One region of the Labrys neptuniae genome, then DNA from elsewhere that is predicted to be linked to it. Evidence: riboswitches for the same ligand, from Rfam matches in the RefSeq annotation. Region 1 holds a riboswitch; each other region holds the start of a gene.
The links. A riboswitch is a leader RNA that binds a small molecule or an ion and turns the genes downstream of it on or off. The one in region 1 is predicted to bind cobalamin.

Region 1 (7,094 bases):
TGCCTATCAAGATATGGCTCCGTTGCCGGGAGATACAAGGCGACTGCGGTACGCGGATCACTTGCGGCAGCAGATGATGAAGCGCTGGTAGAGATAGGTGCGCAGCCGGTTGCGCAGATTCGCCCGGCGCCTCTGGGCAGCGGCGATCGGCCGATGCGAGGAGACCACGACATCCCTGAAACCGGCCTGCTCCAGGAGCGGCAGGAGATCGGTGCTCCGCAGTCCCCGGCCAAAAGGCAGCCGCTCCATGATGCGGGCATGGCGTTCGCCCATCGCGCCATCATAGTAGGGATCGGCGCCACCGAGGCGATCGATCAGGGCGATGAGCCTGGACGCCATGCGTCCGGTCCTGGTCGGTCTCGCCCAATCCCCGTCGAAGAACAGCAATCTGCCGCCCGGCTTCAGCACGCGATGCCAATCGGCGAAGGCCTTCTGCGGCTCGGTCAGCGTCCAGACCAGATGCCGGCAGACGACGGCATCATAGGCGCCTTCCGGTTCCATGGTGTTTTCGGCGTCGCCGAGCCGGAAGCGCAGGCGCTGTCGCCCGGCATGCTTGCGCCGGGCGACAGCCAGCATCGCCTCGGAAAAATCCAGGGCCGTGACCTCGTGGCCGAGCGCCAGCAGCAGCTTGGTGATCTCGCCCGTGCCGCAGGCGAGGTCGAGAACCCGGCGCGGATCGCTGCCGAGATGATCGCGGATCGCCGCAGCCCAGGCCTCGAATTCCGGACCTTCGGGAATGTGATGCCCGAAGGCGCGGTCGAAGGTTTCCGACCGCCCCGACCAGTAATCGCGGATCTCTTCCTTGAGATCGTAATTCGCGGTGCCGGTGCTGGTCATCTGACGGTTCTCTCCATCTGTTGGCGGATGCGGGTCATGACGCCGCCGCGATCCAGCCCGCCCGCGGTGCCGGAAGATCCGGATGCCGATAGCGAATGAAGCAGCCTCCCGCGCCGTCGCGAACGATTTCGGCGGCGACACCGAAGACCGACTGGATGCGCGCCGCCGTCAGCACCTCGGACGGAGGACCGATCGCCTCGATCCGTCCCGCCTGCATCAGGGCAATGCGGTCGCAGAACATCGCCGCGTGGTTGAGGTCATGCAGGGCCGCCACCACGGTGAGGTTCTGACGGTGCACCAGATGCAAAAGGCCGATCTGGTGGCCGATATCGAGATGATTGGTGGGTTCGTCGAGAAGCAGGATCTCCGGCTGCTGCGCCAGGGCACGAGCGATGTGGAGGCGCTGGCGTTCCCCACCGGAGAGCGTGTGCCACAGGCGACCGGCAAGGGCGGTCATCGCCACCTCCTCGAGCGCGAGGTCGACGATGGCATCGTCCTGGTTCGACCAGGGCGTGAAGGCCCCCAGATGCGGTGTTCGCCCAAGCTCCACGGCCTGGCGGGCGGTAATGCGCTCGGCCGTCTCGGCCTGCTGTTCGACCAGGGCGATGCGGCGTGCGACTTCGCGGCGAGCGAGGCCATGGAGCGGCTGGCCCGAGAGAAGCACCTGCCCCCCCTGCGGACGGCGAATGCCGGCCAGCAGGGACATCAGGCTGGTCTTGCCCGAACCGTTCGGGCCGATGATGCCGAGCAACTCGCCCGGACGGACCTCCAGCGATACTCCGTGCAGGATCGAGACCCCACCAGCCGACCAGGACAGATCGTGGGCCGACAGGCTCATGCCGTCGCCTTTCTTTGGCTGAGGATGAGAGCGAAAGCCGGCGCACCGACCAGAGCCGTGATCACGCCGATCGGCAGAACCTGGCCGGGGATGATGATGCGGGACAGAATGTCGGCGATGATCATGAAGACGGCGCCGATCAAGGCGCTGGCCGGCAGCAGGCGCCCATGGCGCACGCCCACAACCATCCGCGCCGCATGGGGGATCACCAGCCCGACGAAGCCGATCGATCCGACGATACTGACCATCACGGCCGTCATCATCGCCGCAACACCGACGAGCACGACATAGGCGCGCCGGACGGAGATGCCGAGGGACGCCGCCGATTCCGTGCCGAAGGTGAAGGCATCGAGCGCGCGGGCATGCCACAGGCAGACCAGCAGCCCTACGGCCGTGACCGGCAGCGCCAGCCAGACGTCGGGCCAGCGTACACCCGAGAGATTGCCCAGCAACCAGAACATGATGCCGCGCGCCTGTTCGGCATTGGCCGCCTTGGTAACGATGAAGGAGGTCAGGGCATTGAAGAGCTGGGATCCGGCGACCCCGGCCAGGATCACCGCGCCGGTGCCGCGGCCCGAGCGCATCGCCAGCAAGGCGACGAAGCCGAAGGCCGTCAGCGCACCGAGAAAGGCGCCGGCGGGCAGGCTCAGGACCCCTGCCCCGAGGCCGAGGATGACGACCCCGACCGCTCCCGTCGATGCCCCAGCTGAGATGCCGAGGACATAGGGGTCGGCCAGGACGTTGCGCAGCAGCGACTGCAGCACGACGCCCGACAACGCCAGGGCCGCGCCGCAGCAGGCCGCGACGACCGCGCGGCTCAGCCGGTAGTTCCACACGATGCCTTCATCGATGCGATCCAGACCATAGCCGGCGCCCCACAGGCGGTTGGCAGCCGTCTTGGCGACGACGTCCATCGGAATGGCCGTCTCGCCAATGGCGGCGCCCAGCCAGAGGGCCAGCACGAGCACCGCCAGCGCCAGCATCCCGATCGCCAGCAATCGTGTGACGGGGCGATTCATCTCAGCGCTTCAGGCCGAAACGCTGGATGGCATCGGCGAGCATCTCGATGCCCTCGACGACGCGCACGCTCGGCTGCATCGCCTGCACGTCCATCTCCACGACATGGCCCTGCTTGACCGCCGGCATCAGGCTTGCCACCGGATCGGTCTTGAGAAAGTTGAGCTTCACGGCGATGTCGTCGGCCGGATAGCGGCGACGATCCATCCGGCCGGCGACGATGATGGTCGGATCGGCCTTGGCGATGGTCTCCCAGCCGACGCTCGGCCACTCCTCCTCGCTCTCCACGACGTTCCGCACACCCAACGCGGACATGATATAGCCCGGCACGCTGTTCTTGCCGGCCATATAGGGATCGACGTCGACCTTGGCGCTCGAGAACCAGAAGGCGGCGGAGACCTTGCCATCGCCGGCCGCGATCTTGAGGCGGGCGGCTTCCTCACGCGCTTTCAGCTCGGCGACGACTTTCGCCCCGCGCTCCTGCACGTCGAAGATCTCGGCAAGCTCGGTGATCTCCCGATAGACCAGATCCATGGTGAAGAGGGTGCCGCGCGTGCCGTCGCCGCCGCTGGAATTGTCCTTGCCGACGCAATCGGCGGGCGAAACATAGGTCGGGATGCCAAGTTCCTCGAACTGCTCGGGCTTGCCGACAATACCGCTGGGCCCGACATGCCATTGGAACTGCGCCGTCACAAGATCCGGCTTCCTGGCGATCACGCTTTCGAAGCTCGGATCATTGTCGGCCAGACGCGGAATTTTGGCATTGGCCGCTTCATAGCCGGGCAATACAGGGCCGAACCACACCGCCGTGCCGACGACCTTGTCGGCCAGGCCGAGGAGATAGAGAACCTCCGTGCTGCTCTGGCCGACGGAAACGGTGCGCTGCGGCGCATGCTCGAAGGTGACGGTGCGGCCGCAATTGGTGAGCTTGAGGGGATATTTCGTTGCCTGCGCAGCCGCCGGATCGATACCCAGCGCCAAGCCGAAGCTGGCCGCAAGCATGACGGCGAAGCTGGACCAGCGGGCCTTGCTCGTTGAAAGGATCATGACGTTCTCTCGTTTCGCGATAAGGGAAGCAGCGGTCTTCAGCACCAGCCGAATACCGTGAGGTTTCCTCAGGCCAGGCTGTGGCAAAGGACGTGAGCGTGCGAAGCGGAGGGAACAGGCGGGCAAGCGCCCGAAACGTCGGGAAGAAACGTCACATTGTCTCCTGTTCCGGGCATCCCCGCCCGTGACATGGGATTGATCGATATGACGGCAGGTTTCCTGGCTCGCGGATAAAGGCCTTGCATCTGCCTTCCCATGGGAGACCCACAGTGGCATGGCGCCTTTCGCGCCACGGGGATACTTGGCAATCCGCCTACAGTTGCGGGGGCAGCCACGGCATGGGCATTTAGAAAGCCGAACCGTGTTCCCTATTACTCCCGACGGGCTCGCACCCGACGGGAACCGTCACCGCACAGTTATCGGGGCGTCACGACCGCGGTCAAGCGAATATGCAAAGCGAACGGCCCCTGATGCCGTGCCCTGCCTTCCCGCGTCAGGCCCGACAAGCCAGGAAGCCCTGTTCGATCACGTCCTTCGGCAGGTTGCGCCCGATGAAGACCAGGCGGCTTCGGCGCTCCTCCTCGGGCTTCCAGGCACGCTGATGATCGCCTTCGAGCAGCATGTGCACGCCCTGCACGACGAAGCGCTGCGGATCGCCATCGAAGGCGACGATGCCCTTCAGGCGCAGCATGTCCGTGCCGAACTGTTGCACGATCATGTTGAGCCAGGGCATGAATTTGCCGGGATCGAGCGGCTCCTGGGACACGAGAGCGAAGCTGCCGACATGATCGTCATGGTCGTGGTCATGGAAACCCTCGAGGAAATCAGGCTCGGCTTCGAGGATACGGTCGAGGTCGAACGCGCCGCGGCCGAGCACCTTGTCGAGCGCGATGTCGCAACGCCGGGTCTCGTGGAGAGTGGCGGTGGGATTGATGCGACGGATCCGCTTCAACACCCGATCGAGTTCCTCTGCCGTGACCAGATCGATCTTGTTGAGGAGGATCGTGTCGGCGAAGGCAAGCTGCTCCTGCGCCTCATGCGCCGTCTCGATCTCGCCGAGCAAATGCCGGGCGTCGACCACGGTGACGATGGAGTCGAGCTGGGTCTTGGCGCGCACATCGTCATCGACGAAGAACGTCTGGGCAACCGGTGCGGGATCGGCCAGCCCGGTCGTCTCGATCAGGATGGCATCGAAGCGGTCGCGCCGACGCATCAGGCCCTCGATGATGCGAATGAGGTCGCCGCGCACCGTGCAGCAGATACAGCCATTGTTCATCTCGAAGATTTCCTCGTCGGTATCCACGACAAGGTCATTGTCGATGCCGACTTCGCCGAACTCATTGACGATGACCGCATATTTCCTGCCGTGGCTCTCGGTCAGGATACGGTTGAGAAGCGTGGTCTTGCCTGCCCCGAGATAGCCGGTGAGGACGGTGACGGGTGTCTGCGGCGCGGGCTGCATGATGTCGGAATTCCTTGATCCGTTGCGGATGCCCCGCAGCATGTCGCTGCCGAGAGGCCTCATTGAATTTTGATTTATATGAAACGTTATAACATAACTATCACAATCGCAAGTGAGCTCTCACCATCGTCACCCCAGCAATCGCCACGCAGGTGGGCAGAGGCTTGCTGGCATTCTCGACCGTGATCATTCCACCGGATTTGTCTGCCAGCAGAGGAAATCCATGCGGGAAATTTTCGAATCACGGCCCTTGTCGGATAAGCCTCACGCTTCACCCTGCAATGGAATCAGGCACCAAGGTGCATCCTGCCGGCATGACCCTCTCCTCTCCGCGAGATCCTCTCGCCATCCTCAATAGCGTGTTCGGCTACGCCGCCTTTCGCGGCCAGCAGGAGGCGGTGGTGCGCCATGTCACCGGAGGGGGCGATGCGGTGGTGCTGTTCCCGACGGGAGCCGGCAAGTCGCTGTGCTACCAGATCCCGGCTCTGTGCCGGCGCGGCGTCGGCATCGTGGTCTCGCCACTGATCGCGCTGATGCGCGACCAGGTCGAGGCACTCAAGCAGGCCGGCGTGCGGGCGGCGGCGCTCAACTCCTCCCTGTCGCGCGAGGAGGCCTATAAGGTCCGCCGTTCCCTGATGGACGGCAAGCTCGACCTCCTCTATGTCGCGCCCGAGCGCGTGGCGACGCAAGGTTTCCAGGCCCTGATCGCCGATGCCGACATCGCGCTCTTCGCCATCGACGAGGCCCATTGCGTCAGCCAGTGGGGCCACGACTTCCGGCCCGAATATCGCGAGCTAGGCGGCCTCGCCGCGTCCTTCCCCGGCGTGCCGCGCATCGCCCTCACCGCCACGGCCGATCCGGTTACCCGTGCCGACATCATCGAGCGGCTCGGCCTCAACCAGGCCGAGGTCTTCGCCACCAGCTTCGACCGGCCCAACATCAGCTACGCCATCGTCGAGCGCGACAATGCCCGCCGGCAATTGCTCGCCTTCCTGGCCGGGCACAAAGGCAATAGCGGTATCGTCTACTGCCTGTCGCGCGCCAAGGTCGAGGAGACGGCGCAATGGCTGAACGAGCAGGGTATCCGCGCTCTGCCCTATCATGCCGGCCTGGAAGCAGCTGTTCGCAGCGCCAACCAGGACGCCTTCCTGGAGGAGGAAGGCCTCTGCCTGGTCGCCACGGTCGCCTTCGGCATGGGCATCGACAAGCCTGACGTGCGCTATGTCGCCCATCTCGATATCCCCGCTTCGGTGGAAGCCTATTACCAGGAGACGGGCCGCGCCGGCCGCGATGGCCTGCCCTCGGATGCCTGGATGAGCTACGGCATGGCCGATGTGGTGCAGCGCCGCCGCATGATCCAGGAGGGCAATGCGCCGGAGACGGTGAAGCGGGTCGAACTCGGCAAGCTCAACGCTTTGCTCGGCATCTGCGAAACCGCCGAGTGCCGGCGCAAGGCAATCCTCGCCCATTTCGGCGAGACCCATCCCGGCCGCTGCGGCAATTGCGATACCTGCCTTTCGCCGGTCGAGAGCTGGGACGGCACCGATGCCGCCGTCAAGGCGATGGCCGCGATCTACCGCACCGGCCAGATGTTCGGTGCCGCCCATATTATCGACGTGCTCACCGGCAAGGTCACGGAGAAGGTCCAGCGCTTCGGCCATGACAACCAGCCCGTCTTCGGGGCGGGCAAGGACATCGAGGCGCGCACCTGGCAGTCGGTGCTGCGCCAGCTCACCGCGGCCGGCCTCGTCAATGTCAACCACGAGGCCCATGGCGCCCTGATCCTGGCCGAGGAGGCGCGAGCCGTGTTCAAGGGCGAGCGGCAGATCGTCTTCCGTCGCGACCGCCCCCGCAAGAGCACCGAGACCAAACGCGCCCGGCGCGGCGAGATCG
Region 2 (7,094 bases), on a different contig from region 1:
AGGCATGGCGCGGCGGCAGATCGGGCGAGTGGTGGTCGCCCTTGCGGTCAAGGGCCGAGCCGCGGTCCGGCTGCACCGCCACCGCGACATGGCCGCAGAGATGGCCGGCAAAGCGGAAGGCGCCGTCGAGGCAAAGGGGGTCGGCCGAGGGATCGCCCCATTGGGCCGCGAGCCTGTCGCGGAGGGCGGCAGGTAGGGTGTCGAGCCAGGCGGAATAGGCTGAGAGCGGGAGGGAAAGCGCCTTACCCTCCCCTGGAGGGGGAGGGTCGGACCGCAGGTTCGGGGTGGGGTGGGAATCACAACGGTCGAGGCAGTCACCCCACCCCGACGCTATGCGTCGACCCTCCCCCTCCAGGGGAGGGTATGACCGGCCCAACAACTCCAGCAGATCGGCACCGCTTTCCGGCAGGTCCCCCACCGCATAGCCCTCGTCGCGGAGCCGCTCCAGGATCGCCAGGGCCGAGGCGGGCGCATCGAGGCCGACGGCGTGGGCGAGACGGCCATCCGCGCCCGGATAGTTGGAGAGGATCAGACCAAGCCTGCGCTCCGTCCGCGCCTTGGCGCCGAGCCGAGCCCAGGCAGCGGCCTTGGCGGCCACTGCGGCGATGCGCTCGTCATGGGGGGCATGGGCGAGGCGGGTGAAGGCGCCCTCCTCGCGTTCGGCCTTGAAGGAGATCACGCCGGCCGAAAGGCGGCCGTCGAGCTCTGGCAGTGCGACATGCATGGCAAGGTCGCTGGCCGACATCCCGCGGGTCGAGGCCTCCCAGGCCTCCTGCGCCGAGGAAGAGGTGATCACCTGTAGGACCGGACAACCGGCTACGTCGAGCGGCGAGGCGCCATCGTCGTCCAGGGCCGAAAAGGCGGTGGCGTTGAGGATCACCGCCGGCTTGAGTTCCCTAAGCTGCCGGCGCACCCATTCCGCCGTTTCGCCATCCTTGAGCGAACCGACATAGAGGGCGGTAGCGGCCAAGCCTTCGGCATCAAGCGCCCGCACCAGGGCTTCGATGGGGGCAGTGTCAGCGGAGAGCAGGATGGAGCGGTAGAAGAGGATGACGACTTGGAGCGCGGACATCCTGTCCGCATCTTTCTCACCAATGCACCCCGTCAAAGGCGGACAAGATGTCCGCGCTCCGAGGAACACCCCGTATTTCGGCACGGCCACCGGCGCTTCCGGCTCGCCGAAATCGAGACCGCCCAGCCTGGCGGCATAGAGCAGCGAGGCCTGGGCATTCCGGGGGCCACCTTCGCGCCAGTACTGCGCGAGCCGGTCCAAGGCTTCCTGCGGCACGGTGGAGAGCTGAGACAGGCGCCCGTCGGGCCTGTCGTCACCGGGAATGAGGGCGAGCGCGATGCCATGGGTTCGCGCCGCCGCCGCCAGTTCCTCCACGCCATAGCGCCAATAGTCGAGGCCGCCGAGCAGGCGCACCACGATCGCCTTGGCATGGCGGGCCGTCTGATCGATGTAGAGGTCGACGGACATCGGATGGCGCAGCTTCTGCAGCGGCGCCAGGCGCAAATCGTCGAGGCCGGAAGCGGCTGCCAGGGCGAGGTCGCTGTCGGTCAGCGAGGCAAACACGATAGCGCCGGGTGCCTGACCCAGATCGATGGCGGCCTCGCTGGCATCGAGCGAACGCGTATCGGCCGGCAGCAGATGCATCATCCCTCCAGCGTCTTGCGGATGCCGGCCTGGTCGATGCCCTTCTCGCCGATGATGACGAGGCGGCTCGAACGGGTTTCCTCCGGCGCCCAGGCGCGGTCGAAATGCTGAGAGAAGCGGGCGCCGACGCCTTGGACCAGCATGCGCATCGGCTTGCCGTCGACGGCAACGAAACCCTTGATGCGCAGGATATCATGTTCCTCGGCCGCCGCCTTCAGCTTGCCCACCAGGGCATCGGCATCGAGGATGGCCGGCAGGTCGACGATGAAGGTGTCGAAATCGTCGTGGTCGTGCTCGGCTTCGTGATCGTGGTGGGAGGGACGCGCCTCCAGATCGTTCTCGGCCGCTGCCCCGAGCCCGAGCAGCACGGCGGCATCAATGCGGCCCTCGGAGGTGCGCACCACCTTGACGGCGCGCGGCACGGTCTTCTCGATGTCCTTCTCCACGCTGTCGGCCTCGCCGGCTGAGAGGAGATCAGCCTTGTTGAGCACGACGAGGTCGGCACAGAGGAGCTGGTCCTCATAGACCTCCTCGAGCGGATTGTCGTGGTCGAGGGAGGCATCGCCCTCGGCCTGGCGCTTCAATTCCTCCGGATCATCGGCGAAGCGGCCGGCTGCAACCGCGGCACCGTCGACCACGGCGATGACGCCGTCGACGGTGACGCGCGAGCGGATCGCCGGCCAGTTGAAGGCCTTGACCAGCGGCTTGGGCAGAGCGAGGCCGGAGGTCTCGATCACGATGTGCTCGGGTGCGTTCGGACGCGCCAGCAGCGTCTCCAAAGCCGGCACGAAATCGTCGGCCACCGTGCAGCAGATGCAGCCATTGGCGAGTTCGACTATGGCGTCTTCCGGGCAGCTCTCGATGCCGCAGGACTTCAGGATGTCGCCATCGACGCCGACATCGCCGAATTCATTGACGATCAGCGCCAGCCTGCGGCCATTGGCGGTGGCGAGCAGGTTGCGGATCAGCGTCGTCTTGCCGGCCCCGAGAAAGCCGGTGACGATGGTGCAGGGAACCTTGGTATGCGCGTTCATTCGGCGGCGTCCTTGAGAGTTGATAGGGGTGGGATGCGCGCGATCATGCTGCGCTTGAAGACTTCGGGACGGCCGCGCCAGGGCATCAGGCCGTCGCTGGAATGGGCCAGCAGCCCGATGCCGGTGAGAATGTCGGGGCCGCTCTCGGCGGTGAGGTCGCCGAAGACATAGGTCCAGGTACCGGGCGCCGACAGCGCCACCGTGCAGGAGCGCTTGCAGTTGCCCAGGCACTCGACAGGTTGCAGCTCGACGTCATCCGGCAGCATGCCGGCGAGCGCATCGCGCAACCGGGCGCCCTGGCGCGGCGCCTCGGGGTCATCGCCCTCGCGCCTGCAGGTCACGCAGACGAGCAGCCGGACTGGAAGAGGTGTTTCTGGCATCGGCCCTGTTCATCGCCGCCGAAGCGGATGGAGGGCGCGGGACCGACGGCAGGGCCGGCGATCGTCCGGGTAGACGGAACCGGCCTCCGAGGCGCCCCGCCCGGACCGGTGACAGCAGTGCGACCGGCAGGTCTCCTGGCTCGCAGCTCATCGCCTCCCGCCGCCTTCCCGGTCACCCAGTGGCCTCAAGGCGGGACGCTCGCCGCTTACAGTTGCGGGGGCAGCCGCGGCTTTGGCATCCAAGGCAGCCGTCGACCGGCCTCCTCTTATCCGCACCGCATTCCCTCTTCTCTCTTAACGAGAGACCGATCGTGGCTGACATAAGGGGTGCGCGGACAGGCTTGTCAATGTTCCCGCTTCCAAAGGAGGCGCAAAATCCGGCATAAAGGGCAGCAACGTCGCCGCACCAACGAGATTGCCATGCCCGAAGAGAAGCCGCCGGCACCGCCGCCCGAGCCGCAAAAGATCGACGTCATCTTCCGCGGCGGTTCGGTGACGGCTATCGGCGTCGTGCTCGCCTTCTCGCTCGGCTTCCTCAACAACTGGGCCTCGCAGCCGGGAACCTGGATCCCGGAAGACCTGGCAGCCGTCTTTCTCATCGGGGGCGGCATCGTCTTCCAGGTCTGGGCGCTGGCGGGCATGCTCTCGCCCACTTCACTGGAGGGAGCAGTCTATCGCCGCATCGTGCGCACCTTCATGATCGGCCTTATCCTCGTCTCGGTCGGCGTCCTTGTCGCCATCGCCGGCGACGCGCTCGGCTACAGCCGGATCTGGTTCAAGCAATAGTCAGGCCTTCCGAACGGGCGGCGACGTTTCTCGATCGTTTCCAGACTGCACAAACTCTCACGTCTGCGTTACCCGTCACCCCGGCGCCATGATTGCCGCCACAATTTGGCCTTCCCGCAATCGCCCACCAGAAGGCCGACGCCGATGGGCCCGGTTCTTCTGCCCGGCATCAGCCGCTGGAAGGCCTGCCCATGGTTGCCATCACCGTCAATTCGACCACCCACCAGCTCGACATCGAGCCCGAGACCCCTTTGCTCTGGGTCCTGCGCGATGAACTCGGCCTCACCGGCACCAAGTTCGGCTGCGGCATCGCCCAATGCGGCGCCTGCACCGTCCATGTGAACGGCGCCGCCATCCGTTCCTGCCAGACCCAGATCGGTGACGTCGACGGCGCCACCATCACCACGATCGAGGGCCTGTCGGCGGACGGCAAGCATCCGGTGCAGCAGGCCTGGCTGGCCGAGGACGTGCCGCAATGCGGCTATTGCCAGTCGGGCCAGATCATGGCCGCCGTCGCCTTCCTGAAGGACACGCCAGCGCCCACCGACGCGGATATCGACAACGGCATCACCAATATCTGTCGCTGCGGCACCTATCCGCGCATCCGCGCCGCCATCCACCGCGCCGCCGAACTGATGAAGGGGTGAGGCCATGAACGCGATCGACCGCACCTCCGCCGCGCTGAGCCGGCGCAGCTTTCTCGCCATCGGCCTCTCGGCCGCCGGCGGCCTGATGATCGGCGGGTTCATCCCCGATGCCGCCCACGCTCTGACCATTGCCGACGAGCCGTGGACCGGCACGGCCACTGACAGCGAGATCAACGCCTGGATCCTGATCGAACCCGACGACACCGTGATCATCCGCGTGGCGCAATCGGAAATGGGCGAAGGCATCTTCACGGCCCTGCCGATGATCGTCGCCGAGGAGCTCGGCTGCGATTGGGCCAGGGTGAGGCCCGAATACGCCTCGGCCAGCCGGAACCTGCGCGAGAACACCGTCTACAAGCGCATGGGCACCGGCGGTTCCGGCGCCGTGCGCCGCTCGCGCGAATTCCTGCAGGCGGCCGGCGCCAATGCCCGCGAGAGGCTGGTGCAGGCAGCTGCCGCGCGCTGGCAGGTGCCGGCCGAAAGCTGCAGCGTCGATGCCGGCAAGGTGCTACACCGGGCCAGCAATCGCAGCCTGCGCTTCGGCGAGCTTGCCGGCGAAGCCGCCAAGGTCACGCTCGCCAAGGAGCCGGCAATCAAGACGCCGGAACAGTTCACGCTGATCGGCAAGCCGCTGGCACGCCTGGATACGCCCCCCAAGCTGACGGGAACGGCAAAATTCGGCATCGACATCCGCCTGCCCGACATGGTCTATGCCGCCGTGGTGACCTGTCCCGTCTTCGGCGGCCGCGTGAAATCCCATGACGAAAGCGCCGTCAAGGGCCGCCGCGGCATCCTGGCCGTGGTGCCGATCGAAGGCGGCCTCGCCGTGGTGGCCGACCGGTTCTGGCGCGCCAAGGAAGCGGCGCTCGCCTTGCCGGTGATCTGGGAGGAGGGTCCGGCTGCCGAAACGGACAGCAAGCGCTTCGACGCCGACTATGTCGCCGCGCTCGACGGCCCTGCCGTCACGGCGCACAAGGAAGGCGACGTCGACACCGCCCTCGCCCGCGGCAAACGGGTCGACGCTCTCTACCAGGCCCCGCATCTCGCCCACGCGCCGATGGAACCGCTCAACTGCACCGCCCATGTCCATGACGGCAAGGTCGAGGTCTGGATGGGCACGCAGAACCCCGACATGGCGCTCCAGCTTGCCGCCAAGGCAGCCGGCGTGGCCCCCTCCCAGGTCGAGATCCACAATTGCTTCCTCGGCGGCGGCTTCGGCCGGCGCGCCGTCAACGACGAGCTCGTGCAGGCCGTGACCGTGTCGAAAGCGGTGGGCAAGCCGGTCAAGCTGGTGTGGACGCGCGAGGAGGACATGCGCCACGACCGCTATCGCCCCCAGGCGGCCATCCGCTTCCAGGCCGCCCTTGGCGAGGACGGCCTGCCGGCGGCCATCCATGTCCGCACGGCCGTCGGCTCCATCCAGCGCTCGCTCGGCTGGGGCAAGGTGGAGAACGGCGTCGAGCCCTCCGCCGTCGAGGGCCTCGCCAACATGCCCTACCGCTCCGGCGCGGCCCAGATCGACTGCATCCTCAAGAACACCCATGTGCCGGTGATGTTCTGGCGTTCGGTCGGCTCGTCACAGAATGCCTTCGCCCTGGAGAGCTTCATCGACGAAATGGCGGTGGCAGCCGGCCAGGATCCCTACCGCTTCAGGCGCCAGCTGCTCGAAGGCAAGCCTGACTTTCTCGCCGTGCTCGATACGCTGGCTGAGAAGAGCGACTGGGGCAAGCCGCTGCCCAAGGGCCAGGGACGCGGCATCGCCATCCACGAATCCTTCGGCACCATCGTCGGCGAGGTGGTGGAACTCGCCGTCAGTCCCCAGGGTGAAGTGAAGGTCCAGCGCGTGGTGGCGGCCGTCGATTGCGGCCATGTCGTCAATCCGCTCACCGTGGAGATGCAGATCGAGAGCGCGGTCGTCTATGGCCTGTCGGCCGCCCTGTTTGGGGAGATCACCATCGAGAAGGGCGCGGTGGTGCAGGGCAATTTCGACGACTACCAGGTCGCCCGCCTCGCCGATACGCCTCCGATCGAGACCCATCTGGTGCTCAGCGGCGGCAAGAAATGGGGCGGCATCGGCGAGCCCGGTACGCCGCCGATCGCACCGGCGGTGTGCAATGCGATCTTCGCCGCCACCGGCAAGCGCATCCGCAGCCTGCCGGTCAAGAACACCGACCTGAAATGGGGACCGGTGTGAGTCTTCACCCTCCCCTCCAGGGAAGGGTGAAATCGCTCCCCTTGCCTTCCTGCCCAAGACCCGGCAGGAAGGTGGCATGTCTCCTTCTCGACTCACCCTCGTGCTCGGCGGTGCGCGTTCCGGCAAGAGCCGGCATGCGGAGAGCCTGATTTCGACCCATCCCGCGCCCTGGACCTATATCGCCACCGCGCAAGCCTTCGACGACGAGATGCGCGAGCGCATCGGCGAGCACCAGGCCCGGCGCGACGCCAATTGGCATACGGTCGATGCGCCGCTCGCCCTGCCGGAAGCGCTTGCCGCTACACGGGGTCCGGTGCTGGTCGACTGCCTGACGCTCTGGCTCAGCAATCTCATGCTGGGCGGACATGACCTCAAATCCGCCTTTCTCCGGCTGCA
Region 3 (7,094 bases), 500 kb from region 1:
CAGCCGCATCTGAGCGTCGGCGCTGCCGGGATTGACCTCGACTGCCCGGCGAAGCACCTTCTCGGCCTCGTCATTGGCGCCCCGCTGCAGCAGGAGCGTACCGAGCAGGTTCAGGGCGTTGAAGTCCCCGGCGCGACCGGCCAAGATCTCGCGATAAGCGGCCTCGGCGGCATCGAGCCGGCCTGCGCGATGATGCTCGACGGCTTTCTTCAACTTTGCTTCGGCGGCCATGCTGCGTTGTCCGGATGGGGCGGGAGGAATTGCCGGACCTTGTGGCGGATCGGGCTACAAAGGTCAATCCAGGCCCGCATCAAGGCGTTTTGCGATCTGGTGGATTCCCTGAGAAACGCAAAGGCACAGCCAAACAAGGCGTTGGAGCAGACAGGCGCAAACGTTGGAGCGCGTCTTGCCATGACGACACAGATCGGTTTTCCCCGCAGTATCAGGTGTGACGCACGGGACTCCGTTTCTGAATCGAGGCCGCTAGGATAGCGTGCGTCATTGCACTCTACTTGCCGAAACGGACAGCCATTTCTGTTGAAGCCTTGACCTTTCAATCGTGCCGGCCGGATCGAAGATCCGATTGTGTTGATCATGAGCAAGGGGAGCTCTCATGTCAATCGCCTCGCCATCATCCGAACATCCAGGAAGCAGTCCCTTGGGCATCGGGCAGATCATCTCCGATGCCTTTGGCGTCAGCCTGCGAAACTACGGCTGGTCTCTCCTGCTGCAGCTGGCAGTCTTCGCCATATTCTTCGGCTTGCTTGGCTCGTTCTTCTGGTCCGCCTTGTATGGTGACCAGCTCGCCGTCGAGTCGGCTATCGCAAGAAGCATCGGAATATTCTACCTCCTGCTCCTCGCGGCCTGTTTCCTGTCGCTCGCTTTTTATTGTGCATTGATCCGTCTGATCCATGATCGCCACGTGGATCCGGCCAAGCCCGTGATGGCGGCCTGCATCGCCGGTGCCAGGCGATTCTTGCCAGCCCTTGGCCTGCTGCTGATCTATTTGCTGGCCTATATCGCGCTCTACCTGGTTGCCGCTTTGCTCGGACTGGTCTTCTTCGGCATTGGCGCCCCGCCCGGCTTCGTCATCGTCGCCATGCTGATCGCCGGTATTTTCGCCCTCTATCTGGTCTTTCCCTATCTGCTTTCCTTCGTCATCTGCATCAACGAGGATATCGGACCGATCCGCGCGCTTGGCCGCAGCCGCTATCTCAGCGCGGGATATCGCTGGCCTCTGTTCGGCATGATGCTGCTGACCTGGGTGATCTGGTTCGCCTACCTCCTGATCGTGAATGTTCTGGCGCGGATATTCGGGCCCAGCGGCGGCATTGCCGCCTTGATCATGATGCTGCTCGTCCTGCCGCTGATGTATGCCTGGCTGATCGGGGTCTATTCCATTGCCGCCTATCGCCTGCGGGTGCTCAAGGATGGCGTCGATTTGACCGGCAGCGTGGCTGATGTGTTCGACTGAGGCCCGTACTGAAAAAGCTCTATCCCCGGCGCCGCAAAGCCGTTGCGGCGTTCGCGGCCTCTGCCCTATCCAACGATCTTTCAGGCAGGCTCCATCCGATTCCCGGTGAATGCCGCGCCTGCACGGGAATGACGATGCGCTATCTGCTGACATGGGCCATGGCCGCCGCGATGACGGTGGCGGTCTCTTTCGTGCCGGCCAAGGCCGACAATACGGCCTCGGCCCTGTTCCAGAGCTATCTCGGCAAGGGCCGCATCAGCGAGGCGGACGAACAGATGCTGGCCCTCGCCACCAAGGCCAGCGGCAATGCCGACGCCAGGCTCGGCCTCGGCATGGTACGCACCGCCCGCGCGCTCGAACATCTGTCGCAGGCCCTCTACAAATATGGCTTCGCCACCGAAATGCCGGCGATGCGCTTGATCGGCCTGTCGGGCACCGTCTTCAGCACCAATCCCGATCCGCAGCCGATCACCTATCGGGACTTTCGCGGCATCCTCGCCACGTTCCTGGCCGATCTGGAAAAGGCCGACCAGACCCTGGCCGAGGTCGGCGACAGCCCTGCCAAGCTGACGGTCGATCTCTCCGTCACCCGTTTCGACTGGAACGGCGACGGCACCATCGACGAACGCGACCATATCGGCGCAGCGATCTCGGACCTCGACGATGCCGGCAAGCCCAAACCCTTCATCGTCGCCTTCGACACGGCCGACGCCAAATGGCTGCGCGGCTATTGCAACTTCCTGATGGCCCTGACCAAGACCCTCTTGTCACACGACATGTCGCGCAGCTGGGACGCCGGCTTCGGCAGCCTGTTTCCGCGCGCCGTCAGCGGCCTTGCCAAGGCCAATGGCGTCGATGGTGACGACGGACTGGGCATGACCCTGTTCGGCACCAGCAAGCGCGATACCGATGCCATCGCCGACCTGATCAGCCTGGTACACACCATAGACTGGCCGGTGGCCGACAAGGCGATGTGGCTGGAAGTGCGCGGCCATTTCAAGACGGTGATCCGGCTCAATCGTGAGACCTGGGGACTGATCGCCAAGGAAACCGACGACGACCACGAATGGCTTCCCGGCCCACGGCAGAAGAGCGGCGTGCTCCCCTCCCTCGAAGTGACGCAGGAGCGCATCGACTCGTGGCTCGCGCTGCTCGGGCAGGTCGACGAGGTGCTGGACGGCAAGCTTTTGATGCCGCATTGGCGCTTTGCCAAGGGCATCAATCTCGCCAGGGTGTTCGAGCAGCCCGGCAACTTCGACCTGGTGCTGTGGATCACCGGCCCGGGGGCCCTGCCCTACCTCGACAATGGCAAGGTGATGGACGCCGAGGCCTGGGGACAGGCCACGCGCATCTTCGGCGGCGACGTCGCGAGCTACGCCTTCTATTTCAATTGAGCGAGCGCCCGGCTGCGGCATCCGGCGTGAGCAGGTGCCGCTTCAGGCGAACGATCGCCTCGCGCTGCAAATCGCTGGCCTCACCATAGGCATTGGCGACCTCGGTCAGCATGTCGATGAGCTGCTGGCGCTCGGGCAAAGACAGGCGGGCGCGGAAAAGCGGCACCAATTCCTCGGCAACCGGCGTTAACACCCGGCCGCGATCCGTCAATTGCAAGGCCTGCTCATAGATACGCTCGCGGTCGCCGATCCCGAGCGGGTCGCTCATCAGGGCGAGGATGGTGTCCCGTTCGGCCCGGGTCAGCAACCCATTGGTGCGGACGAGCTGGATCATCAGGACGACGGCAGCGAGCCTGGGATCATCGATGGCCTTGAGCGAGACACGCTCCAGCGCCTGAGGCCGGACCGTGTCGGCACCCCGGTCGAGCGGGAGGGGAACCACCTTCGGCACGGCCTCGAGCCGGCGTGCTGCCGCCGGCTTGCGGGCCTTGCCGCGCAACAGCCAGAACAGGCCGACGACGGCGGCCACGAACGCTCCGATCAGGATCGCCCTCGGCCCCTCCAGCAAGACCAGGCTGGTGATCAGCAGAGCAATGATCCAGATCGCATTCTTACGCAGGAAATCCATCGGCCGTCTCATCCGATCGGGACAGTGCGCATCCTGCGCCAGCCATCCTATGAACCTGCATCTCCCATAGCGGCCCGCATGGCGGCGAGCAAGGGATGGCCGGGCTGCCGGCCGTCCCAGCCGTCGAAGCTCAGCACAGCCTCCGGCGGCAGGCGCTGGCGCCAGCCCTTCACCTCCAGTTCGGGCCGGGCATAGGCTTCGTGCACATAGCCCAGGCACAGATAGGCAACCGGAACCACCCGCTCGGGAATGCCCAGCGCCTCACGCAGGCGCGCCGGATCGACGATACTGACCCAGCCGACCCCGACCCCCTCGGCCCGTGCAGCCAGCCAGATATTCTGCACCGCGCAGACGGTGGAATAGCGGTCCATCGCCATGTCATGGGTGCGGCCAAGCACCACCGGGCCGGCGCGGTCGGGATCGCAGGTGATGCACAGATTGACCGGGGCATCGACGATGCCTTCCAGCTTCAGCGCGCGATATTGCGCCTGCTTCTCGGGCGGGAACATTGCCACGGCCTCGGCATTGGCTTCCTCGAAGAGAGCCTGCACCTTGCGCCGGGTTTCGGGGCAGCGCAGCACGAGAAAACTCCAGGGCTGCATGAAGCCGACCGAGGGCGCGTGATGCCCGGCCGTGAGGATGCGGGCGAGGACATCATCAGGCACAGGCTGCGGGCTGAACTGGCTGCGAACGTCCCGCCGGGTGAAGATAGCGCGATAGACGGCTTCACGTTCGGCCGGCGAAAACGGCCCCGAGGGCGCGAGCGCCTCGTTGGATGGGTCCATCGTCATTCCCCTTGCGATGGCAATCGCCGCGCCGTCCGCGCACGCCGATCTATCGCCTCCGGCCGGTCTTCTGACTCGGGATCCACCCATCCGGACGCCTTCCCCGCAGAGCGAGTGGCCTGAAACCTGCCCGGATAGTCCCCCTTACAGCGTTGGGCACGTCGCGGCTTCAAACCGCGTTCCCGATTCTCCCGCAAGCGGGCACCGAAGGTCTTGCGGGTGTAGCATGGGAGGTGCCGGCTGCCCAGCCGTTTGGGGCGCTGATGCCGAGCTGCCGGCGGCGAAGTGGACAGGGTGCAGGCTTGTGGCCTAGAATCGTCGGCTAGGCTTTCGGGCAATGACGCATCCTGGCAATCGCGAAATGAACAAAATCGATCTCAAACGGCGCGCCGGCGATCAGCCCGATCCCCTGGAACAGGCCAATCCCGTGCGGCTCGGCACCCGCCTTCGCCTAGCCCGGCAGACGAGGGGCTTGACGCTGAAGGCCCTGGCCACGGCCGCGGAGTGCTCGGAAAGCCTGCTGTCCAAGATCGAGAACGGCAAGGCCTCCCCCTCCCTGCCCATGCTGCATCGCCTGGTCGAGGTGCTCGGTACCAATATCGGCTGGATGTTCGAGGAATCAGACAGCGAGGAGGGCATCGTCTTTCGCGCCGGCACGCGCCCGCTGATCTCGCTGGACCCGCTCCGGCGCGGCGAAGGCATTTCGCTGGAACGGGTGATCCCCTATTCGCCCGGCCATCTTCTCCAGTGCAACATCCACCATATCGAGGCCGGCGGCGAGAGCGCCGGACCGATCCAGCACCAGGGGGAGGAAGTCGGCTATGTGCTGGCCGGAACCGTGGAGCTGATGGTCGGCGAGCGCACCTTCAAGCTCTCCGTCGGCGATACCTTCGTGTTCAAGTCCGAACTGCCGCACTGGTATCGCAACACCGGAACCGAGCGCGCCAGCATCTTCTGGGTCAACACGCCCGCCACCTTCTGAGGAAACCTCGAGGAGCCAATAAAACACCTCTGCCATTCCCGGCGCCGCCGAAGGCGGCGGGAAGAGAATCCAGGGGCAAAAATGGAGCCCCTGGCCCTGGATCCCCTTCCCGGGGCCTTTGGTCCCGCCGGGGATGACATAAGCACTTCTTCTCCAGGCTCTGTGCCGTCGGCTTTTCAAGAATCCCTCAAACCGTCATTCAAGTAACTTGACATGAATTCAAGTCTCTTGAATGATGCGGATGTCAGAACTGAGAATGAGCCCGGCACGGGCCATCCATGAAGGGAATTGAAATGCGGCTTTCAAAATATCTCGCCGGCTGCGCGGCGGCGGCAGCCCTGGCGCTGTCCCTCGGATCGGTGTCCGCTTCGGCCGACACTTTCGCCCTGGTCACCATCAACCAGCAGGCCCTGTTCTTCAACCAGATCAACGAAGGCGCTGAAGCCGCCGCCAAGGCGGCCGGCGCCAAGCTCGTCATCTTCAACGCCAACAATGTTCCAAGCGCCCAGAACGACGCGATCGAGAACTACATCACCCAGAAGGTCGACGGCATCATCCTGATCGCCATCGACGTCAATGGCGTGAAGCCCGCCATCACCGCCGCCAAGAAGGCCGGCATCCCCGTCATCGCCATCGATGCCCAGATTCCCGACGGCGACAATGTCTCCTTCGTCGGCGTCGACAATCTCAAGGCGGGCGAGGACATCGGCAAGTTCTATGCCGACTACGTCAAGGCCAAGCTGAATGGCACCGCCAAGATCGGCGTGGTCGGCGCCCTCAATTCCTATATCCAGAACCAGCGGCTGGACGGCTTCAAGAAGGCGGTGACGGCCAGCGGCCTCAAGGTCACCTTCCTCGACACCGTCGACGGCCAGAACGTGCAGGACGTGGCGCTGAGTGCCGCCGAGAACCTGATGACGGCCAACCCCGACATGACCACGCTCTACGCCACCGGCGAGCCCGCCCTGCTCGGCACCGTCTCCGCCGTGACCAGCCAGGGGCGCACCGACGGCGTCAAGGTCTTCGGCTGGGACCTGACCAAGCAGGCCATCGAAGGCATCGACCAGGGCTGGGTGACCGGCGTGATCCAACAGGACCCGGCCGGCGAAGGCAAGGCTGCGGTGGAAGCCCTGACCAAGCTCAAGAAGGGCGAGAAGATCGAGCCGATCATCAACGTTCCCGTGACGATCGTCACCAAGGAGAACGTCGACAAGTTCCGGGGCATGTTCAAGTAACGGGCCGACGGCGATTTCCTGATTAAGGTCGCGCTGCCCCTCACCTTACCTCTCCCCGTAAGAACGGGGCGAGGGGACTTCGATCGCGCATTTCATACCGAAAAGATCTCATCTCGCCCAACCGTTGGGCGAGATGACAGGGCTCAAGAATCGATCACAACGCTTGCGCCCCCTCGCCCCGTTCTTACGGGGAGAGGTAAGGTGAGGGGCAGCGCGAGCTTTCGAGATTTGTGAAGTCTCATTCCCGAAGCCTCGGGACAGACTTTTCATTGCCAGGCGGAACCATGATGGACAGTGGCGAACCCTACCGCGTCAAGATGACCGGTATCTCCAAGCGATACAACACGATCCAGACCCTGGACGACGTATCGCTGATGCTCAGGCCCGGCGAGGTGCTGGGACTGGTCGGCGACAACGGTGCCGGCAAGTCGACCCTGAGCAAGGTGCTCTCGGGCGCCGTGATCCCCGACTCCGGCACGATCGAGATCGACGGCAAGGTACAATCCTTCGCCTCCCCCGCCGATGCCCGCGCCGCGCGGGTGGAGATGGTCTATCAGGACCTTTCGCTGTGCGACAGCGTCGACGTTGCCGGCAAT
Region 4 (7,094 bases), on a different contig from region 1:
GGCGATCTGCGGGAACTGGGCGATCGGCAGGCCGACATAGGAAACGAGCCCGATCACCACCGTGACGATCGAGACGACGGCGGCAAAGATCGGGCGGTCGACGAAGAAATGGCCGAATTTCATGGGCTGCGCTCCCGATCAGTTCGGGTCGGGAACGAGCGTTTCCGGCACGTCCAGCTTGGTGGGTTGCGGCACGACCTCGCCACCCGGGCGGGCGCGCATCTGGCCGTTGATCAGAACCTGGTCCTCGGGCTTGAGACCCGACTTGATCACGCGGAACGAGCCGAATTTCGGCCCTAGTTCCACCACGCGCGGGTTGGCGATCTTGTCGGCGCCGACCACGATGACGGTGCGCCCCTGTGCCGACTGACTTACCGCAACATCCGGCACGACCAGCGCCTCATAGGGCTCGCCGATGGTGATGCGGATGCGCCCGAACAGGCCAGGGGCCAGGAAGCCGTCGGCATTGGCGACCTTGGCGCGAGCCGTCACGGTCCCGGTCTGGGCGTCGACCTGCGGCGCGAGATAATCGAGCGTTCCCTTATGGGAGAACCCCTTCTCGTCCGACAGGCCGATCTCGACCTTCAGCGTGGGATCCTTACCGCCGGTGTCCAGCTTGCCCCTGGAGGCCCGCTGATAGGCAAGATAGCTCGCCTCGTCGAGGTCGAAGTAGAAATAGATCGGATCGACGGCGACGATCGAAACCAGCGGCGAGGTCGAGTTGGCCACCACCAGATTGCCGCGCGAGACGAGCTGGCGGGTGATCCTGCCCGAGATTGGGGCGGTGATGGTGGCGTAGTTGAGGTCGAGTTTGGCCGTCGCCAGCGCCGCGCTGGCCGAATCGATCGAGGCGGCCGCTTCCTGATAGGCCTGGAGGTTGGCCTGGTAGGTGGCATCGGTAACGTTGCCGGTCTTCTTCAGGGCTTCAGCACGCGCCAGATTGGCCTTGGTCAGGTCGATCCGGGTCTGTGTGATCTTCACCTGGGCGGCCGCCTGGTCGACTGCGGCCTGGAACGGGCGCGGATCGATCGCAAACAGCACGTCGCCCTCCTTGACGAGGGAACCTTCCACGAAGCTCGACTTGTCGAGATAGCCGGTGACGCGTGAGGTGATGTTCACCTGCGGCCAGGCCTGGAAGCGACCGGTGAATTCGACCGATTCGGTGATCTTGCGGGCGACCGGGTTGGCCACCGTGACCGGCATGGCCGGCATTTGCTGGGCGAGCGCAGCACCCGTCCCCTCGAAGGCCGCCAATGCCAGCACGCCGGCGGCCAGCCGACCCATTCTGCGACGCAACCTCGACATGAACATCCTCGCAAGCAACGCGCCTCAGCCAAGCCGCCCGCATGGCTAATGGCCTTGTCGCGGGCACTGGAGCTGGCGTCTGGAAATTTTGCAGGATTTCCCAGCCTGCGCCGCCAGGGCAGGGTCGGAGATCCTGTTCAGCGCTCCACCGGCCGGAATCGCGGTCGAATCGCCGTGTGAGCCTTATAGTATGATAATTCTTAGCGCTTTGATCCAATCAAGATCGGCGCCCTGCAACCATGAGTTGGGACTTGGTGCAAATCCGCAACAGCACCGTCATTTCTCGCGCCCGTGCTTGACACCCGCTTGGCTACATTCCGATCGGTGCGAACCGGCGGTGCCGGCTTCACCTCAGAAACGAGGCGAGGCCCTCTCGCTGGCTTCTGAAGCCAGCAGCGCCGCGCCTGCGCCGGTTTGCGCAAATATGCGGGAATGTCGTCAGCTCAGGGCGCCGTCCCCTCGCGCCCGATGCTCTCATAGCGGAAGCCGTGCCGCTTCATGTCTTCGAGCCGGTAGATGTTGCGCAGGTCCACGATCACCGGCTGCGTGAGCAGGTTCTTGACCCGCTCGAGGTCGAGCGCCCGGAACTCGTCCCATTCGGTGACGATCACCGCGACATCGGCACCATCGAGACAGTCATAGGCACTGGAGCGATAGTCGACATCGCTCAGAACCTTGTGGGCCTCCTCCATCGCCTGGGGATCATAGGCACGAACCTTGGCTCCCTTGTCCTGCAAGGCGAGCACGATCGGGATCGAGGGGCTGTCGCGCATGTCGTCGGTGTTCGGCTTGAAGGCAAGGCCGAGCAGGGCCACCGTCTTGCCGGCGATATTGCCGTCGAGGGCCGCGATGACGCGGCGGGCCATCGCCGCCTTGCGGGCATCGTTGACGCCGACCACCGCTTCCACGATGCGCAGGGGCACGCCATGCTCCTGGCCGGTGCGCAGGAGTGCCAGCGTATCCTTGGGAAAACACGAGCCGCCGAAGCCCGGCCCGGCATGCAGGAATTTGGAGCCGATGCGGTTATCGAGGCCGATGCCGCGCGCCACCTCCTGCACATTGGCGCCGGCCTTCTCGCACAGATCCGCGATCTCGTTGATGAAGGTGACCTTGGTCGCCAGGAAGGCGTTGGCAGCGTATTTGATCAGTTCGGAGGTGCGCCGGGCCGTGAACAGCAGCGGCCCCTGGTTGAGATGGAGCGGGCGATAGACCTCGGCCATCACCTCCTTGGCCCGTTCGTCCTCGGTGCCGACCACGATGCGGTCGGGGCGCTTGAAATCCTCGATCGCCGCCCCTTCGCGTAGGAATTCGGGGTTTGAGACCACGCGGACATCGGCGTCGGGCCGGACCTCGCGGATCAGCCGCTCGACCTCGTCCCCAGTGCCGACCGGCACGGTCGACTTGGTCACCACCACCGTGAAGCCCTCGACCGCCGCGGCGATCTCGCGTACCGCCCCATAGACATAGGACAGGTCCGCATGGCCGTCGCCGCGGCGCGAGGGCGTGCCGACGGCCAGGAACACCACGGCTGCATCGCGCACGGCGGGGGCGAGCTCGGTGGTGAAGGACAGGCGCTTCTCGCGCACATTGCGCGCCACCAGATCCTCCAGGCCCGGCTCGTAGATCGGCATGCGGCCGGCCAGCAGGCCCTCGATCTTGGCCGGATCCTTGTCGACGCAGGTGACGACATGGCCGAAATCGGCGAGGCACGCCCCCGTCACCAGGCCGACATAACCCGTACCGATCATTGCAACGCGCATGACATCAATCCTGTTTGGGCGACTAACCCGTCAGAGGCGTGTCTACAAAAGGCCCGGCGACATGCCAATGACGAAAAAGGAAAAGCAGCACTGCGGGAAGGCCCAGCCGGAGCGCCTCTATGTCTCCAGCCGCAGCGACCAGCCGCGGGCAGAAGGCCTGAGATCGGCGCGCGCCAGCGGAGCGGCCTCGATGCGCCAGAAGGAACGAGGCTCGCTGCCGAGGACATGAATGATCGCCGCGCGCAACACCGAGGCATGAGTAACGGCCAGGGTGAAGCCCTCGAACCGCCCGCCATCGAGCCAGGCGCCGACCCGCGCGATCAGGGCCGCAATGCTCTCTCCGCCATGCGGGCAGGCCTGCGGATCGGTCAGCCACGCCCCAAGCGCTTCGGGCTCGGCGGCGGCCACCGCCTCCAGGCCAAGCCCCGACCAGCGGCCATGGTCGCATTCGCGCAGTGCCTCGTTGATCTCGGGTTCGAAGCCGAGGGCCTGCGCCGTCTGGCGGGCCCTGAGCGCCGGACTGCTCAGGATGCGGGTCGCCTTGGCAAAACGCCACTGCAGGTCCCGGGCCGCCTGTGCCCCCCTTGCGTCGAGCGCCTCGTCGAGCGGAAACCCCGCCGCACGCAGTGTGGGCGTCGCGCCATGGCACAGCAGGGTCAGGCGTGGCGTCATGAAGGCATTTCCCCAAGATAAAGTCGCTTCCGGAATATTGACATATCCGTGACTTGGGCTCTTATGGAAGAGCTTTGCCAAGGGTGGGAAGCCGGTGGAATTCCGGCACGGTCGCGCCACTGTGAACGGCGGCGCTGCGGCGTCAATCCGGAAGTCAGACCTCTTCCAAGGCAGCATGACTCGTAACGGGACGCGTAATCCCAAGGAGCTTTTCATGACCACCGCAACTCTGGCACCCGTCGCCCAGCAGCCGATCGCCATCCCGGTCCGCGAGATCCTGCCCTGGGCGCTCTTTACCGTGCTCCTGGCCGTGCTCGCCATCTATTTCGTCGGCGCCGAACAGGGCGCAACCTCGCTGATTCCCGGCGTCTACATCCACGAATTCGTGCATGACGCTCGCCATCTGCTCGGCTTCCCCTGCCACTAGGGCGCTTGGACACACGACATGGTTAGATCGCTTTTGATCCGGGGGATGCTGATCGGCATCCTGGCCGGACTGTTTGCGTCTGGCTTCGCCTGGGTGTTCGGTGAACCCCAGGTCGACGCAGCCATCGCTTTCGAGGAAAGCCACGCATCCGAGCCGGCGCCCGCTCCGACAGCTGCGCCGGCTCCCGGCGCTGCGCAGACGACCGCAGCCCATGAACACGAGGAAGAGCCGGTCAGCCGGCCGGTCCAGGCCAGCTACGGGCTCGTCACAGGCATGGTCGCCTATGGCGCAGCGCTCGGCGGCATCTTCGCCCTGATCTTTGCCTTCGCGCAGGGCCGGATCGGCAGCCTCAGCCCGCGCGCAACCGCCGGATTGATCGCCGTCATCGGCTTCGCCGCCATCATGGTGGTGCCGCAGATCAAATATCCCGCCAATCCACCGGCCGTCGGCAATCCCGACACGATCGGCCTGCGCACCGCCTTCTATTTCGGCTTGATCCTGCTGTCCCTCGTGACGATGGCGGCGGCGCTGGGCACCGCGAACCGGCTCGCCGCCAGCCTCGGCCGCTGGAACGCCAACCTCGTGGGGGTGGCAGCCTATCTGGTGGTGATGGTGGTGGCCATGGAGATCTTGCCGACGGTCAACGACATCCCGGCTGATTTTTCGGCCACGGTGTTGTGGAAGTTCCGTATCGCCTCACTCGGCATCCATGCCGTGCTTTGGGCAACGCTGGGGATCGCCTTCGGCATTGCAGCACAGAAACTGCTGCAGGCCCCCGCTCGCCACTGAAAAGAGGCCGGTCAACCGCGTCAAACGTCGCATTTTTACAACACTGGCCCGATTTCAGGCCGGTTTTCAAAATTTATTTCATTTCGCACTTGCGAAATGAACCGATGAGGATCACTTTAGGGACGTGGCGGATGCGCCTTTGCGCTCCCCCACTGCCCTCCTTGGGCGTTTCCTCCCTAAGACTTGGGCCGCCATTTGGGCGGCCTCTTTCTTTTTCGGGTCAGCGGACCCCATATTTCAAATTCTGCAGCGGCATTTCGCCTCGATTAACCCCAGGGCAAAGCGTGCTCAGCTATGAATGCTTGGTTGCTTTCGCTTTCTGGCTCCAAGCCATTCCCATGGATTGGCTGAAGCGTTTTTGCGATTTGATGTGCTTCGTTCAAGTTACAAAACGCTCTTGCGTCCAAGCTCGCGCTTGCCCATTTGTGTTCACCCTCGCATAGTGTGTCATTATGGATCTGGACTCGCCCTTGTTTGATCGCATCCGGGTGCGCCCAAGGGCCGAAGAGGTCCAGCCGGCGAGCGTACGGCTATGCGAACATGCCGGTTGTAGGAACGCCGGCGAATTTCGCGCGCCCAAGGGGCGCAACCGCGAAGGCCAGTTCTGGCATTTCTGCCTGGAACATGTGCGCGACTACAACAAGACCTACAATTATTTCGCCGGCCTGCCGGACGACTCGGTGAGCGCCTATCAGCGCGATGCCGCCACCGGCCATCGCCCGACCTGGACGATGGGGGTCAATCCCTGGGCCAAGAAGCGCGGCGAAGGGCCGCAACCCGGCCCCGAGATCCATGACGGCTTCGGTTTCTTCGACGAGGATCACGGCTTCCGCCGCCCGCAAGGGACGCCCGAACCCGAGAGACGGCGGCTGAAATTGCTGGAGCGCAAGGCCCTCGACGCGCTCGATCTGCCGGAAACGGCCAGCGGCCCGGAAATCAAGGCGCGCTACAAGACGCTGGTCAAACGTCTCCATCCCGATGCCAATGGCGGGGACCGATCCAGCGAAGATAAATTGCGCGGGATCATCCAGGCCTATAATACGCTGCGTAGCGCCGGGCTCTGCTGAGCGCCCGCAACACCGGCGAGGCTTCCGGGCTTGGAGCGTGTCCAATCCGGGAAATCTCCGCCAGATCGTCGAGACGACGTCGAGCGTCCCATGCCCCGCCTGGCGAGACAGGGAAATTCGGCCAAGGCGTTTTGTGATTTGAATGACCAGCTTCAAATCGCAAAGACGCGTCGAACCAGGGAGTTGGAGTAAAAGTGCGCTTTTACTCCAGGGCCGGCATCGTCCGGCCCGCTGGAACTGATTGTCGGCTGCGCCGCCCTGGCGCCAGCCAAGGAAGGCATAATGACTGACGCAACGACACCGGCCAATCTGCCGGACATCATGGTTTCGGCCAAAAAGCTGTTTGGTTTCGATACGGATCTCGAAGTACCGGCCTATTCCCAGTCCTCCGACCACGTCCCGGACCTCGATCCCGATTACCTTTTCGACAAGCCGACGACCCTGGCGATCCTGGCGGGCTTCGCCCACAATCGCCGCGTAATGGTCACGGGCTATCACGGCACGGGCAAATCGACGCATATCGAGCAGGTCGCTGCCCGCCTCAACTGGCCCTGCGTGCGCATCAATCTCGACAGCCACGTCTCGCGTATCGACCTTGTCGGCAAGGACGCCATCGTCCTCAAGGACGGCAAGCAGGTCACCGAGTTCCGCGACGGCATGCTGCCCTGGGCCCTGCAGAACAACATCGCTTTGGTGTTCGACGAATATGACGCCGGCCGGCCCGACGTGATGTTCGTGATCCAGCGCGTGCTGGAAATCTCAGGCAAGCTGACCCTGCTCGACCAGAAGCGCGTGATCCGCCCCCACCCGGCCTTCCGCCTGTTCGCCACCACCAACACGGTGGGCCTGGGCGACACTTCCGGCCTCTATCACGGCACCCAGCAGATCAACCAGGGCCAGATGGACCGCTGGTCGATCGTGACCACGCTGAACTATTTGCCGCATGACAAGGAAGTCGACATCGTGCTGGCCAAGGCCAAGCACTATCAGAAGAGCCCGAACGGCCGCGACATCGTCAACAAGATGGTGCGCGTGGCCGATCTCACCCGCAACGCCTTCATGAATGGGGATCTC

Region 2: another riboswitch for cobalamin. It lies ahead of ABXS05_RS20910 (DUF1636 family protein); the one in region 1 lies ahead of ABXS05_RS11675 (ABC transporter substrate-binding protein).
Region 3: another riboswitch for cobalamin. It lies ahead of bluB (5,6-dimethylbenzimidazole synthase); the one in region 1 lies ahead of ABXS05_RS11675 (ABC transporter substrate-binding protein).
Region 4: another riboswitch for cobalamin. It lies ahead of ABXS05_RS28040 (CbtB domain-containing protein); the one in region 1 lies ahead of ABXS05_RS11675 (ABC transporter substrate-binding protein).

Annotation. Positions count from the first base shown of each region.
Region 1 is NZ_JBFNQD010000003.1:193,804-200,897, forward strand. It holds gene ABXS05_RS11660 (class I SAM-dependent methyltransferase) at 58-837, opposite strand; gene ABXS05_RS11665 (ABC transporter ATP-binding protein) at 872-1,675, opposite strand; gene ABXS05_RS11670 (FecCD family ABC transporter permease) at 1,672-2,694, opposite strand; gene ABXS05_RS11675 (ABC transporter substrate-binding protein) at 2,696-3,739, opposite strand; cobalamin riboswitch at 3,932-4,161, opposite strand; gene ABXS05_RS11680 (CobW family GTP-binding protein) at 4,233-5,201, opposite strand; gene recQ (DNA helicase RecQ) at 5,483-7,094, shown strand, end outside.
Region 2 is NZ_JBFNQD010000007.1:235,833-242,926, forward strand. It holds gene cobN (cobaltochelatase subunit CobN) at 1-1,657, opposite strand, end outside; gene cobW (cobalamin biosynthesis protein CobW) at 1,657-2,691, opposite strand; gene ABXS05_RS20910 (DUF1636 family protein) at 2,688-3,071, opposite strand; cobalamin riboswitch at 3,180-3,396, opposite strand; gene ABXS05_RS20915 (putative sulfate exporter family transporter) at 3,492-3,857, shown strand; gene ABXS05_RS20920 ((2Fe-2S)-binding protein) at 4,049-4,504, shown strand; gene ABXS05_RS20925 (xanthine dehydrogenase family protein molybdopterin-binding subunit) at 4,509-6,698, shown strand; gene cobU (bifunctional adenosylcobinamide kinase/adenosylcobinamide-phosphate guanylyltransferase) at 6,775-7,094, shown strand, end outside.
Region 3 is NZ_JBFNQD010000003.1:696,335-703,428, forward strand. It holds gene ABXS05_RS13925 (tetratricopeptide repeat protein) at 1-231, opposite strand, end outside; gene ABXS05_RS13930 (DUF975 family protein) at 659-1,474, shown strand; gene ABXS05_RS13935 (hypothetical protein) at 1,609-2,868, shown strand; gene ABXS05_RS13940 (TerB family tellurite resistance protein) at 2,861-3,496, opposite strand; gene bluB (5,6-dimethylbenzimidazole synthase) at 3,544-4,281, opposite strand; cobalamin riboswitch at 4,325-4,505, opposite strand; gene ABXS05_RS13950 (cupin domain-containing protein) at 4,643-5,263, shown strand; gene ABXS05_RS13955 (ABC transporter substrate-binding protein) at 5,557-6,498, shown strand; gene ABXS05_RS13960 (ATP-binding cassette domain-containing protein) at 6,783-7,094, shown strand, end outside.
Region 4 is NZ_JBFNQD010000014.1:67,258-74,351, reverse strand. It holds gene ABXS05_RS28060 (efflux RND transporter permease subunit) at 1-123, opposite strand, end outside; gene ABXS05_RS28055 (efflux RND transporter periplasmic adaptor subunit) at 139-1,305, opposite strand; gene ABXS05_RS28050 (UDP-glucose dehydrogenase family protein) at 1,749-3,065, opposite strand; gene ABXS05_RS28045 (histidine phosphatase family protein) at 3,183-3,737, opposite strand; cobalamin riboswitch at 3,775-3,921, shown strand; gene ABXS05_RS28040 (CbtB domain-containing protein) at 3,952-4,164, shown strand; gene ABXS05_RS28035 (CbtA family protein) at 4,183-4,953, shown strand; gene ABXS05_RS28030 (J domain-containing protein) at 5,424-6,020, shown strand; gene cobS (cobaltochelatase subunit CobS) at 6,303-7,094, shown strand, end outside.